Regions from separate parts of the Litchfieldia luteola genome, predicted to be linked through region 2. Evidence: riboswitches for the same ligand, from Rfam matches in the RefSeq annotation. Region 2 holds a riboswitch; the other holds the start of a gene.
What was found. Region 2 has a riboswitch for S-adenosylmethionine ahead of mtnK (S-methyl-5-thioribose kinase). Riboswitches for the same ligand answer to the same signal wherever they lie in the genome.

Region 1: linked by a shared signal. The riboswitch ahead of J2Z26_RS19230 (O-acetylhomoserine aminocarboxypropyltransferase/cysteine synthase family protein) and the one ahead of mtnK (S-methyl-5-thioribose kinase) in region 2 are both predicted to bind S-adenosylmethionine.

Annotation. Positions count from the first base shown of each region.
Region 1 is NZ_JAGGKM010000008.1:8,680-14,929, forward strand. Features, by position in the region: gene J2Z26_RS19190 (acyl-CoA dehydrogenase family protein) at 1-495, shown strand, start outside; gene J2Z26_RS19195 (arsenate reductase family protein) at 735-1,091, shown strand; gene gcvH (glycine cleavage system protein GcvH) at 1,157-1,540, shown strand; gene J2Z26_RS19205 (YusG family protein) at 1,632-1,886, shown strand; gene J2Z26_RS19210 (toprim domain-containing protein) at 2,054-2,404, shown strand; gene J2Z26_RS19215 (thioredoxin family protein) at 2,418-2,723, shown strand; gene J2Z26_RS19220 (MFS transporter) at 2,818-4,098, shown strand; gene J2Z26_RS19225 (hypothetical protein) at 4,259-4,603, shown strand; SAM riboswitch class I at 4,665-4,767, shown strand; gene J2Z26_RS19230 (O-acetylhomoserine aminocarboxypropyltransferase/cysteine synthase family protein) at 4,842-6,164, shown strand.
Region 2 is NZ_JAGGKM010000001.1:610,029-616,278, forward strand. Features, by position in the region: gene J2Z26_RS03150 (DedA family protein) at 1-190, shown strand, start outside; gene J2Z26_RS03155 (MOSC domain-containing protein) at 203-853, shown strand; gene J2Z26_RS03160 (DUF2087 domain-containing protein) at 881-1,456, shown strand; gene mtnA (S-methyl-5-thioribose-1-phosphate isomerase) at 1,496-2,545, opposite strand; gene mtnK (S-methyl-5-thioribose kinase) at 2,565-3,761, opposite strand; SAM riboswitch class I at 3,877-4,047, opposite strand; gene J2Z26_RS03175 (carbon-nitrogen family hydrolase) at 4,157-5,053, opposite strand; gene J2Z26_RS03180 (pyridoxal phosphate-dependent aminotransferase) at 5,045-6,217, shown strand.

The sequences.
Region 1 (6,250 bases), on a different contig from region 2:
TTCCAAAAGGCAATGGCTCTTCAAGAAGAGTTGATGATGCTTATGCCTGAAGAAGTTGGCGATGGTGTACTTGAGCAAGAAAAATATTTAGTACGTAATGCAAAGAAAATTGGATTACTAATTGCTGGTTTAGCTGCTCAGAAATTCGGTAAAGCATTAGAAAAAGAACAAGAAATTCTTGCAAATATTGCTGACATTATCAGTAATGTGTACGCAATGGAATCTGCGCTTCTACGTACTGAAAAAGCAATTAACAAAACTGGCCTTGAAAAGAACAACCAAAAGGTCCTTTATACGCAAGTATTCTGTCAAGAAGCATTTAACGAAATTGAAGCACATGCTAAAGAAACTCTTATTGCTGCAGAAACAGGAGATACTTTACGTATGATGTTATCAGCACTTCGCAAATTCACTCGTTACACTCCAATTAATGTAATTGCGAAGAAACGTGAAATTGCAGCTTCGATTATTGATGCAGAGCGTTATACAGTATAATTTTTTGTGAAGAAGGAGCTCCTAAAGGGGCTTTTTCTTTTGACTCTATTCAACACGGTTTAAAATTTTTGTCGAATTTATTTACCCAGTTAGCAGGAATTAAGATGAAGAAGTCGAAATCTAATTTGGGAAGAGAATCAATTAGTATTTCTTTGTACCTTTATGGTAAAATACAGTACTGTAGGATTTTATTTCTAAAGTAATAAAGAATACATCCAAAGAACGGTGGTGAGTACAGTTTGGCACTAACTTTTTATTGGTATCCGAAATGCGGTACTTGCAGAAATGCTAAAAAATGGTTAGAACAACATAATTTATCGTTTGAAGAAGTACATATTGTTGAACAACCGCCATCAAAAGAAGTATTAGAAAATTTATATCAAAAAAGTGGACTAGAGTTAAAAAAGTTCTTTAACACTAGCGGCCAAAAATACCGTGAACTTGGTGTTAAAGACAAAATGAAAACTGCATCAGAAGATGAATTACTTACATTGTTAGCTTCAGATGGTATGCTTATCAAAAGACCACTTGTAACAGATGGATCAAAAGTGACTGTAGGCTTTAATGAGCAAATGTTTGAAGAAAATTGGAAGTAAGGGTTAGAAGAACCCTATTTGGGAATTCTTTAAAATAGATTTTTAGTTTATGGAGGGAATAAATGATGAACACACCAAAGGAATTACGTTATTCAGAAGAGCACGAGTGGGTTAAAGTTGAAGGCAATGAAGTACGTATCGGAATCACAGATTTTGCACAATCTGAATTAGGTGATATCGTATTCGTTGAACTTCCTGAAGTTGGAGATGAAATTACTGCTGATGAGCCTTTCGGAAGTGTAGAATCAGTAAAAACTGTATCTGAACTATATGCTCCAATTAGTGGTAAAGTAATTGCAATTAACGAAGACTTAGATGACAGCCCAGAATTTGTGAATGAATCTCCATATGAAAAAGCATGGATGATCGTAGTAGAAGCTAGTGACCTAGGCGAGATTGATAAGCTTATGACGGCTGAAGAATATGAAGCAATGACTAAAGAAGACTAAAATAACAAGGAATTAGCAATTGCTAATTCCTATTTTTTTTGAGTAACATCACTCTACATGGACACCCTAACGATAAGTAAGTAAAGAAAGGGTGCTTGAATTGGTACTGGAAAATAAGCGAATGGACATTACTGATCGCATCGTTGGAAAGTTATCTGAAAACCAAGTGAATTTATATGATGAGTCAACCCTTGTTGGACGAATTGTTCTAAATACCCAAGGGAACAAGTATGAGCTAATGGAAGGATACGAACAAGGCAATAACAAAATATACAAATATGTGGATGTAACCACAGGACCTGATCAAAAATATGTAGATTGTGATTATGAAAATGGCTGGTGCTAATATAAGTTTAGAGCGGTGGGTTACTTTCCACTGCTTTTTCTGTTTATTACCAATAAAGAAACATAAACAATCTTATTCCTTTTTCCATACAATAATAGAGGGATATTCGTAAAATTTACGAATAATAGTAAGAAATCTATTGTACAATGAAACTAAGGTGATGGGAAATGACATTAGACTATTTTGAAAAAGTAATTATTGTAGAAGGAAAGTCAGATAAGAAGAAAGTATTAAATGTCATAAATGAAGAAATTGAGATAATATGTACGAATGGTACGATTAGTGTTTCAAGACTAGACGAATTAATCGAACATTTATATAATAAGGATGTCTATATCTTAGTTGATGCAGACGATGCTGGTGAAAAGTTAAGAAAACAATTTATGAGAGAATTGCCAGAAGCTGAACACATTTATATTGATAAAATGTACCGTGAAGTAGCTACATCCCCAGAGCAGCACTTAGCAACCGTTTTATTAGGTGCCAATTTTGATGTGCATGCAGAGTTTTTATTATAGAAAGGCATAGAACATGTTAAATGAATGGTCTGAGCAACAAGTAAATAAATTAATTCAAGAGGAACAATCCTTTTGTTTATACCTCTATACTCCGATGTGTGGTACATGCCAAGTTGCAAGCCGAATGCTGATGGTTGTACAGGAGTTAGTACCTAACAAAACAATGGGAAAATGTGATTTAAACTATATCCCTGTAAAAGCAAGAGAATGGGAAATTGAAAGTGTACCTTGCTTGTTACAATTTGAGAATGGAAAATTAACAGATGCCAGGATTTATGCGTTTAAATCTGTAGAACATTTATATAACACCCTAAAGTAGACACTATCATTATTGGTAGTGTTTTTTCTTGCATTTTTTTGTAAATGAAGTATGATTATTTAGGGTAGCGAAATATTCTGAGGTGTAAAGCATAATGACAACAATCATAGCGGATTGGAAGCATCAATATTTAACTTATAATCGAAACGTAAAACTCTTCATTATTACAAATATTTGTACTCAAATTGCAATGGGTATCTTTATGATCATGTATAATTTCTATATAAGAGAACTAGGTTATACAGAACAAGTTAACGGTACAATCATTTCCATGACTGCCTTAGCGTCTGCAATTATATTAATTCCAGCAGGTATTATAAGTGATAAGCTAGGCCGGAAAAAGGTAATGATTTACGGTATATTCTTTACCACCCTATTATTGTTTTTGCGAAGCTTGTTTGAGTTAGAACATTTTTTAGTCATAACAGCATTCCTAATGGGTTTATCTATGGCATTTCTACAAGTGTCAGCTATCCCTTGGTTAGCTGAAAATTCAACTCAAGCACAAAGGGTCCATTTGTTTAGTTTTCATTTTGCACTCATGATGGTAGCCAATGTTGTCGGAAATTTAATGGGTGGAGTCATAAGTGATGCATTTGTTTTCTTATTTGGGTTAACTCCTTTGATTAGTGTAAGAATTACACTCTTGATTGCGAGTGTAATATTCCTCTTAGGTATATTGCCTATTTTTAAAATGGAAGAAGTAAAAAAAGAGAAAGATTCAAAAAAGAAAGAGAAAGTCCCTTTCAAGACAGTGTTTAAAAATCAGAAGGGACAATTGAAACTTATTGTACTATTTGCTTTTGCACAATTATTAATTGGATTTGGTTCAGGATTGGTCGTTCCTTACTTAAATCTATATTTTGCCGATCGATTTGAGGCTAGTAATAGCGTTATTGGTATTGTTTTGTCTTTAGGTCAAGCGGCAACGGCAGTGGCTATGATTATAGGTCCTATCGTAGTGAAAAAGGTTGGAGAAGTGAAGGCTGTTGTGTTTCTCCAGTTAGCATCCTTGCCATTCTTACTGCTGACAGCCTACACAGAAAATCTTATTATAGCGATCATCGGATTCTTATTCCGTCAGGCTTTAATGAATGCGGGAAATCCGATTCAAGCATCATTAGTGATGGAAAGGGTTAATGATTCAATGAAAGGTCTTGCTAACTCAGTAAATCAGATGGTATTTTCCTTAGGCTGGGCAATGATGGGACCTGTGTCGACATCTTTTGTGTTAATTTATGGGTCATATTGGGGCTATGCTTATGTATTTAGCATAACTGCAGCTCTTTATCTAGTGAGTTCTACGTACTTTTACTTTGTCTTTAAAGGTACATCTTTCGTCAAAATTCAGAAGGCAGTCGCAAAAACATCATAATATTGACATATTTCTCGGGAAATGAACAATTTGTTGGTAATAATGGAGCAAATTGTTCTTTTTTATTCACAAATATTTCTTTTTGTCGAACGATTTATAGAGGAAATAGTACTACTTAATGGAATTAATATATAAGCTAACTGTACGAGGAGGATTCAACGTGGGTTTAGAAAAATTACTAACACATTTTTTAGAAAGACTCTACGGATTGGAACATGTTGTCTTACTATTACCAAAAGAACCACTCGTAATTAAGTTTGAAATTACTAGTATGGAAAATGCTTATTTATACCTTTCAAGTACAAGAAGCTCAGTGACTAATGGTCTTGAAGAACATATAACAATCAAGGGGAATGGGATAACGGATGTTATAAACGGGACTAGTAAACTAACTGACCTCATATATCATGAGAATATTGAGGTTATTGGTAGTTTGAGAAATATATTACTAATCGAATCCATATTCTACTTATCTCATGATAAAGAAATGAGAAAAATTGGATAAATAGGAATTGACAGTAAGTAATTGCGGTGTTATTATTCAGAATAATATCAATTTAATAGTTTACTTATCAAGAGTGGTGGAGGGACTGGCCCTTAGAAACCCGGCAACCGGTAAGATACACGGTGCTAAATCCTGCAGGTATATTTATGCCTGAAAGATAAGAAGAGTCTTATGGAACTCATCCTCTTCTTATGAAGGGGATTTTTTTATTTCACAAAAGAGCGAGGGAGAGATGAAAATGAGTGGAAGTGAGAGAAAGTATCGTCTAGAAACAATTGGGGTGCATGGTGGTTTGCAAGCAGATCCAGTTACTGGAGCACGTGCTGTTCCGATCTATCAATCAAATGCTTTTAAATTCGAGAATACAGAACATGCTGCAAATCTATTTGCTTTAAAGGAACCAGGGTATATCTATTCCCGGATTCACAATCCTACGGTAACTGTTTTTGAAGAAAGAGTTGCTCAATTGGAGGGTGGTGTTGGTAGCTTAGCAGTTGCAAGTGGGATGGCAGCTATTACAACAGCTATTTTAAATCTTGCCAGTTCTGGTGATGAAATTGTCTCTGCATCTACTTTATATGGTGGTACCTATAATTTGTTTGCAAACACGTTACCAAAGTACGGAATAGATACTCATTTTGTGGATCCGTCTGATCCTACTAATTTCAAAAAGGCAATCACTCCTAATACAAAAGCCCTCTTTGCTGAAACAATAGGAAATCCTAGCTTGGATATTTTAAATATAGAAGCAGTTGCTGAAATTGCACATGAAGCTGGTATTCCATTAATCATTGACAACACGTTTGCCACACCATATCTATGCAGGCCAATTGAACATGGTGCAGATATAGTAATTCACTCAGCAACAAAATGGTTGCTTGGGAATGGTACTACTCTTGGAGGGATTATTGTAGATGGAGGGAAATTTGATTGGAACTCGGCAAAGTTTCCTGGATTTACAACACCTGATCCGAGCTATCATAATTTAGTATACTCAGAAGCGTTAGGGCCTGTTGCTTTTATTGTGAAGGCAAGAGTTCAGTTATTAAGGGACTTAGGTCCGGCCATTAGCCCATTTAATGCATTTCAGTTTAACTTAGGACTGGAAACACTGCATGTCCGGATGAAAGAGCATATTCAAAATACGAGAAAGATCGTCTCCTACTTAGATGAGCATCCTGGTGTAGAGTGGGTATTATACCCGGAGCATGAAGAACATCCTGGAAAGGAATTAGCGAAGAAGTACTTACCTAAAGGTGCTGGTGCAGTTGTTGTATTTGGAATCAAAGGTGGCAGGGAAGCTGGAGCAAAAGTCATTAATAATGTAACTCTTTGGTCTCATGTAGCGAATGTAGGGGATGCCAAGAGCTTAATCATCCATCCTGCAAGTACCACTCATCAGCAATTAGGGGCCGAGGATTTAAAGAAATCCGGAGTGACTGATGATTTAATCAGGCTTTCAGTTGGAATTGAACATTGTGAAGATCTTCTTGAAGACTTAGAACAAGCAATTGAAAAGGCAACAGGACTTTCTTCTAAAAAGCCAGTAAGTGCTATTTAAAAATAGTAAAATATAAAAATATTATTTTTGTTGACACTGATTTCTTACCCATGATATACTCACTTTCGTACTCAATTAATACTTAA
Region 2 (6,250 bases):
CACTACAGGTTTAATCTGGTCTTTAGCACTTTTTACAGGTGGTTATTATTTTGGAAGTTATATTGAAAGGATTGGAGAGGTACTTTATACGGGTGGTGTAATTGGGGCTTTTTCAATCGTATTATTAATTTCAACCATTATATTTTTAAGAAAAAGAAGGGCAAAGCGAACAGCTCTTAAAGATGTTTAGGAGGAAATGTAGTTGGAATATAAATTAGTATCTATTAATGTAGGAAAAGCTCGACGTGAACTTTATAAAAATAAAGAGATTGCAACTGGCATTTATAAAAAGCCAATTGAAGAAGAAGTATTTGTCTCAACAGTACAAATCGGTGGTGATCAACAAGCTGATTTAGTGAATCATGGTGGAAAAGATCAAGCGATCTGTGCATATCCATTTGAGCACTTAGAATATTGGGAGAAAACGTTACAACAATCATTTACGGTTGGTGCGTTCGGAGAAAATTTTACGATCCAAGGTTTGAATGAAGAGAATGCACATATTGGTGATATATTTGAAATTGGAGATGTAAGGATACAGATCAGTAATCCACGCAAGCCGTGTTATAAACTTGGTAATCGCTATAAAGTTGATGAATTACCACTCTTAGTTCAACAAACAGGGTATACAGGGTTTTATTTTCGAGTATTAAAAGAAGGTTTCATTAAACCAGGACAAAATTTACGCCTAATAGAACGGAAGGAAGAGAATCCTACTGTTGCGTATATAAACAAAGTCATCTACCAAGATGAGGAAAATGTTCAGGCATTAAAGAATCTAGTAGAGGTCAAGGAATTATCGGAACGGTGGAGAAATTCCTTTCAAAACAAGGTAGAAAAGCTACTAAATTAGATTGACTAATTATTGGAGTGTTTTAAAATGCAGCTTAGTCGGCTCGTGAATTTTCATAAAGTAATGGGAGATCCCACAAGAATACGAATTATTGTACTGTTGGCCAAAGGTCCGCATCATGGACAAGCACTTGCTGGAAAACTGGGGCTTACCCCGCCTACCATTACTCACCATATTGCGAAGCTAAAAGAAATAGGGATTATCAAGCAAAAAAGAGAAAAGAATACTATCTATTTTTACCTAGATGAAGACCAGTTGAGGTTAAAATCTCAGGCTATCATAAATACAGCTTATGGAAAAGTAGACGATGATGAAGAAAAGAAGGGTGAACATCAACAAGTACTTGCTAATTTCATGACACGAGACGGGAAGTTAAAAACAATTCCTGCTCAGCGTAAAAAGAAGCTTATGATCCTTGAGCATTTAGTAAAGGGACTTGAACCTGGGAAAAAGTATACGGAGAAAGAAATTAATGAATACATAAAAGACTTTCACGAAGACTACGCAACAATTCGCCGAGAGTTCATCATGTGCCATTTTATGTACCGAGAAGATGGGATATATGAAGTGAATCCTCCAGAAATGTGGGAGAAAATTAAATAAAAAAGCGGAAAGCACGATGCTCTCCGCTTTTTGTTTTGGTTACTGAAATAAATTAGCAATTGAATCCTTATATTCACCGTTATAAAGAATTCCTTCTTCCGTAATGATTGCTGTAATTAAATCATTTGGAGTTACATCAAAGGCAGGATTAAAGACGTTAATCCCTTCTGGTGCAATTCGATGCCCATTTATATGTGTTACTTCTTCAGGGTTGCGCTCTTCAATAGGAATTTCTTTTCCAGATTGAAGGGAGATATCAAAAGTAGACAGTGGTGCTGCTACATAAAAAGGAATGTTAAAGGCTTTTGCCAGAATAGCTAGACCATAGGTTCCAATTTTATTTGCAGTATCACCGTTTGCTGTAATACGATCTGCACCTACAATGACTGCTGTAATTCCTTTTGCAGCAATGGTGTGTGCTGCCATATTATCCGTAATAAGTGTTACATCCACTCCAGATTGCTTAAGTTCCCATGCTGTAAGTCTTGAGCCTTGAAGAACCGGACGAGTTTCTGAAGCGAACACTTGAAGGTTAATTCCTTTTTCTTTTGCAAGATGGAAGGGTGCTAGGGCTGTTCCGTAACGTGCAGTTGCGATTGAACCTGCATTACAAATTGTCAATACCTTATCGTTACTTTTGAAAAGAGATAGTGCATACTCCCCAATTTGTCGACAAACTGCCTCATCCTCTATCTGAATACGGATTGCCTCATGGGTAAGCTTTGTTTTTGCCTCATTAATCGAAGTTGCATTTTCAACACTTCGAACCATACGATCTAATGCCCAGAATAGATTTACAGCTGTGGGACGGGAGCTTGCTAAGTAATCTCGGTCCTTTTGTAGCTGTGTTTTAAATGCCTGTATCGATTCAACTTCGTAATTTTGTGCTGCAAGAGCAAGACCGAATGCCGCCGTTATTCCGATAGCTGGTGCACCACGAACTTTTAAACTTGTAATGCTTTCCCAAACATCTTGGACTGTTCTAAGTTCTATATACTCTGTTTCAAGAGGTAGTTTTTGTTGGTCAAGTAGAGAAATATAATTTTCATTCCACTCTACTGATCGTGGAATTGTAAAGCTTTTAGTCATTGTGTTTGTCACTTCCTTTTTAGTAACTATAGCTCGTTTGAAAATAATTTCGAATCTCAGTTGGACTACTGATTGTTGAGCGGCTTAAGATTAATTCTTTACCTAACTGAAGAGCTTGTTGTTTTGATAGAATTTTAGCATTATAATCTTCAATCTGGTCCAAGTCAGCAACATGTGCTAGACCAATGGTACGGCGAATGATCTCACAGCCAGCAAATCCAATTGTATCCTCAAGTATTTGTTTTAGTAAAGAGTCTAAATATCCATCAATCTTTGCGTATGCTTCGACATTGTCTTTTTCCCAAAGATGAGAGAAGGTATCTACGAAAACAGCCCACGTTTTATCGATGTGTGTGAATAGTGGCTCTTGCTTATCCGTTTCTCTTGATAATGCATTCAAAACGAGATTTGCAAGGAATTGACCTATATCAAATCCAAATGGACCGTAGAAGGCGAATTCTGGATCTATGACTTTTGTCTCCTGGTCACTAGCAAAAATACTTCCAGTGTGCAAATCGCCATGTAGGAGTGCATCTCCTTGTGTTAAGAACTTCTGTTTTAGTTTTGCAACTTCAAGTTTAAGTTTCGAATCATTCCAAAGTTTTTCAACATCAGCCTGAAGCTCACTTTCGAAATTATTCGTATCAATATCAAAAAATGGATCTGTAAATACTAGGTCTTCGGTAATTTTACAAAGTTCAGGGTTTGAGAAACGATGAGCCAGTTTCTTTTTTTCCTGAGGGTTAAGAGCAAAATCAGAAGTGTAGAATAGGGTATGTGCTAAGTACCTTCCAATGTGCTCTGATAATAGTGGATAATTCTGACCCTTAATCAAACCTGAACGAGAGATTTCTAAGTGAGATAAGTCCTCCATTACTGTAATGGCCAGTACTTCGTCTGTGTAAAATACCTTTGGTACTAAATCAGGTACGAGATTGTAATACGTTAGTAACGCATTGCTTTCAATCGTAGCTCTCTTAAGTGTAAGCGGCCAGCTTTCCCCGACAACCTTTGCATAAGGTAAGGCTTGCTTAATAATAATGCTTATATTTGTTTTATCATCAACGATATGGAAGACAAGGTTTAGATTACCATCCCCGATTTCCTTTGAACGTAAAACAGCACCTTGCTCAAAAAGTCCTAGTTTAGTAGCAAGTGAGGTTGCTGTTGATTCAGTTAAGGGTTCATAAGTTGATTGCTGATTTGAAAAAGACATATGTGAATAACCTCCAAAGTAAGTATTGTTTTGAAAAATTCGGAGGCTTTTCTACTAGTCAAAATAGAAAAGCCTCTTTCGACATCGAAAGAGGCTTGAAGACACGGCTTCGCACCTCTTATCTGCCAGAAAGAATATCTTTCTGTGGAATTAGCACCGTGCCTTATGTGAATGTATTTTAAACATTCAGTTGGCGCATGTGTAAAAGCGCCCCACTTCGCAGTGGTATTACGGTCGGTTGCTGGGCTTCATCGGGCCATTTCCCTCAGCCTGCTCTTGATAAGAGATAAATTGCAATAATGCAATTTAGACTATTAAATTATTTGAATTTTAACACTTGATGAAAATAATAACAAGTGAACTATTTCTTTGTCAATGGCATTTTCGGAAAAATATTATTGATAAAAACTTGGTCTTCTATCTTGGAAGATTGGGATTTGTTTTCTCACTTTTTTTACCTGATCTAGATCAATACTTGCTGTTAGTACCTCAGGTTCTGTACTTGCCTCCGCAATAATTTCGCCCCACGGATCAATAATCATCGAATGCCCCGCAAAGACATTTGCTGGATCGCTCCCAGCTCTGTTACATGCAACAACATAGCATTGATTTTCAATTGCACGGCTAATTAAAAGGGCACGCCAATGTTCAAGACGAGGAAGTGGCCACTCTGCAACAACAAATACCAGTTCAGCACCCTCGGTTGTATGTGCTCTTATCCATTCAGGGAAACGTATGTCATAGCAGATGACTCCAGAGGAAGGAACTCCTTCAATGGTGAACAGTCCTTTTGCATCTCCAGGAATTAAGTAGTGGTGCTCATCCATTAATTTAAAGAGATGTAGTTTGCTATATTCTCCAATAACTTCACCGTTTCGGTTAAAAATAAGCATCGTGTTTTTGACACCTTTTTCGGTTTTCTTGGCTACGGAGCCTGCAACGATATTCACACTGAATTTCTTTGAAAGGGTACCGATAAACTGGGTTGTGTCTGCACCTTGGTGATCCGCGATGTCTTCTAATCTTGTTAAATCATAGCCTGTTGTCCAAAGTTCAGGGAGAACAATGACATCGGGTTTTGATTCTGAAACGACTTTAGAAATTTCAAGCTCAGCATTTTGTTTATTTTTCTCTGGGTTTCCATAAATAATATCTAGTTGAATGCAAGCTATCTTAAGTTGCATGAATTGTCCCACCTTTTTAAATTTTTCTTTACATTTTGTTATTAACAATATATGATTTGTGACTAGAAATTCAAGAAATTTTTTGAGTAGGTGTAAATGATGAAGCATTTTGAGCAATCACAGTTGTTACAAGGTTTACCTAAACAATTTTTTGCATCCCTTGTTGCAAAAGTAGGGAAAGTTGTTGCCGAGGGGCATGATGTAATTAACTTAGGTCAGGGAAATCCCGACCAACCAACCCCGGACCACATTGTGGAAGCATTAAAAGTAGCTGCTGAAAAACCAGCATATCATAAATATTCACCTTTTCGTGGGCAGCAGTTCTTGAAAGAAGCGATTGTTACGTTTTATAAAAGGGAATATGGTGTAGACCTTGACGCTGAAAAGGAAGTTGCCATTTTATTCGGAGGAAAGGCTGGACTTGTTGAAATCCCGCAGTGCCTAATGAATCCGGGGGATATCGCACTCGTACCTGACCCTGGATATCCCGATTATTGGTCAGGAGTAGAACTGGCTCGTGGTGTAATGGAGTATATGCCGCTTCTGGCTGAAAACGAGTTTCTCCCTGACTATAGCCAAATTGATAAGAGTGTTTTGGAACAAGCGAAAGTCATGTTCTTAAACTATCCTAATAACCCAACTGGTGCTACCGCTTCAAAGGAGTTTTTTGAAGAGACCATTGAATTAGCAAACAAACATGAAATTTGTGTTGTTCACGATTTTGCATATGGTGCAATTGGCTTTGAAGGTAAGAGACCAGTAAGCTTTTTAGAGGCAGATGGTGCGAAGGATGTTGGAATTGAGATTTACACATTCTCAAAAACGTATAATATGGCCGGCTGGAGAATTGGTTTCGCTGTTGGAAATCAAAGTGTAATTGAGGCTTTAAATCTACTACAAGATCATATGTATGTAAGTATATTTAGTGCTGTTCAAGAGGCTGCTGCAGTGGCATTGTTAGAATCACAACAATGTGTAGATGAGTTAGTTTCACTGTATGAATCACGTCGTAGTACGTTAATTGATGGATTAAAGGAAATCGGTTGGGATGTTACGGCACCAAAGGGTTCTTTCTTTGCATGGTTACCAGTTCCCAAAGGGTATACGTCTGAAAGCTTTGCAGACTATTTACTTGAAAAAGCACATGTAGTCGTTGCTCCAGGTGTTGGATTTGGAGAATATGGTGAAGGTTATGTTAGAGTTGGGTTATTAACAGATCATGATCGTCTGAAAGAAGCTGTCGAAAGAATCAAAGCATTACAATTATTTTAGTTGACAGAAAACTAAAATACTGTCATAATCCAT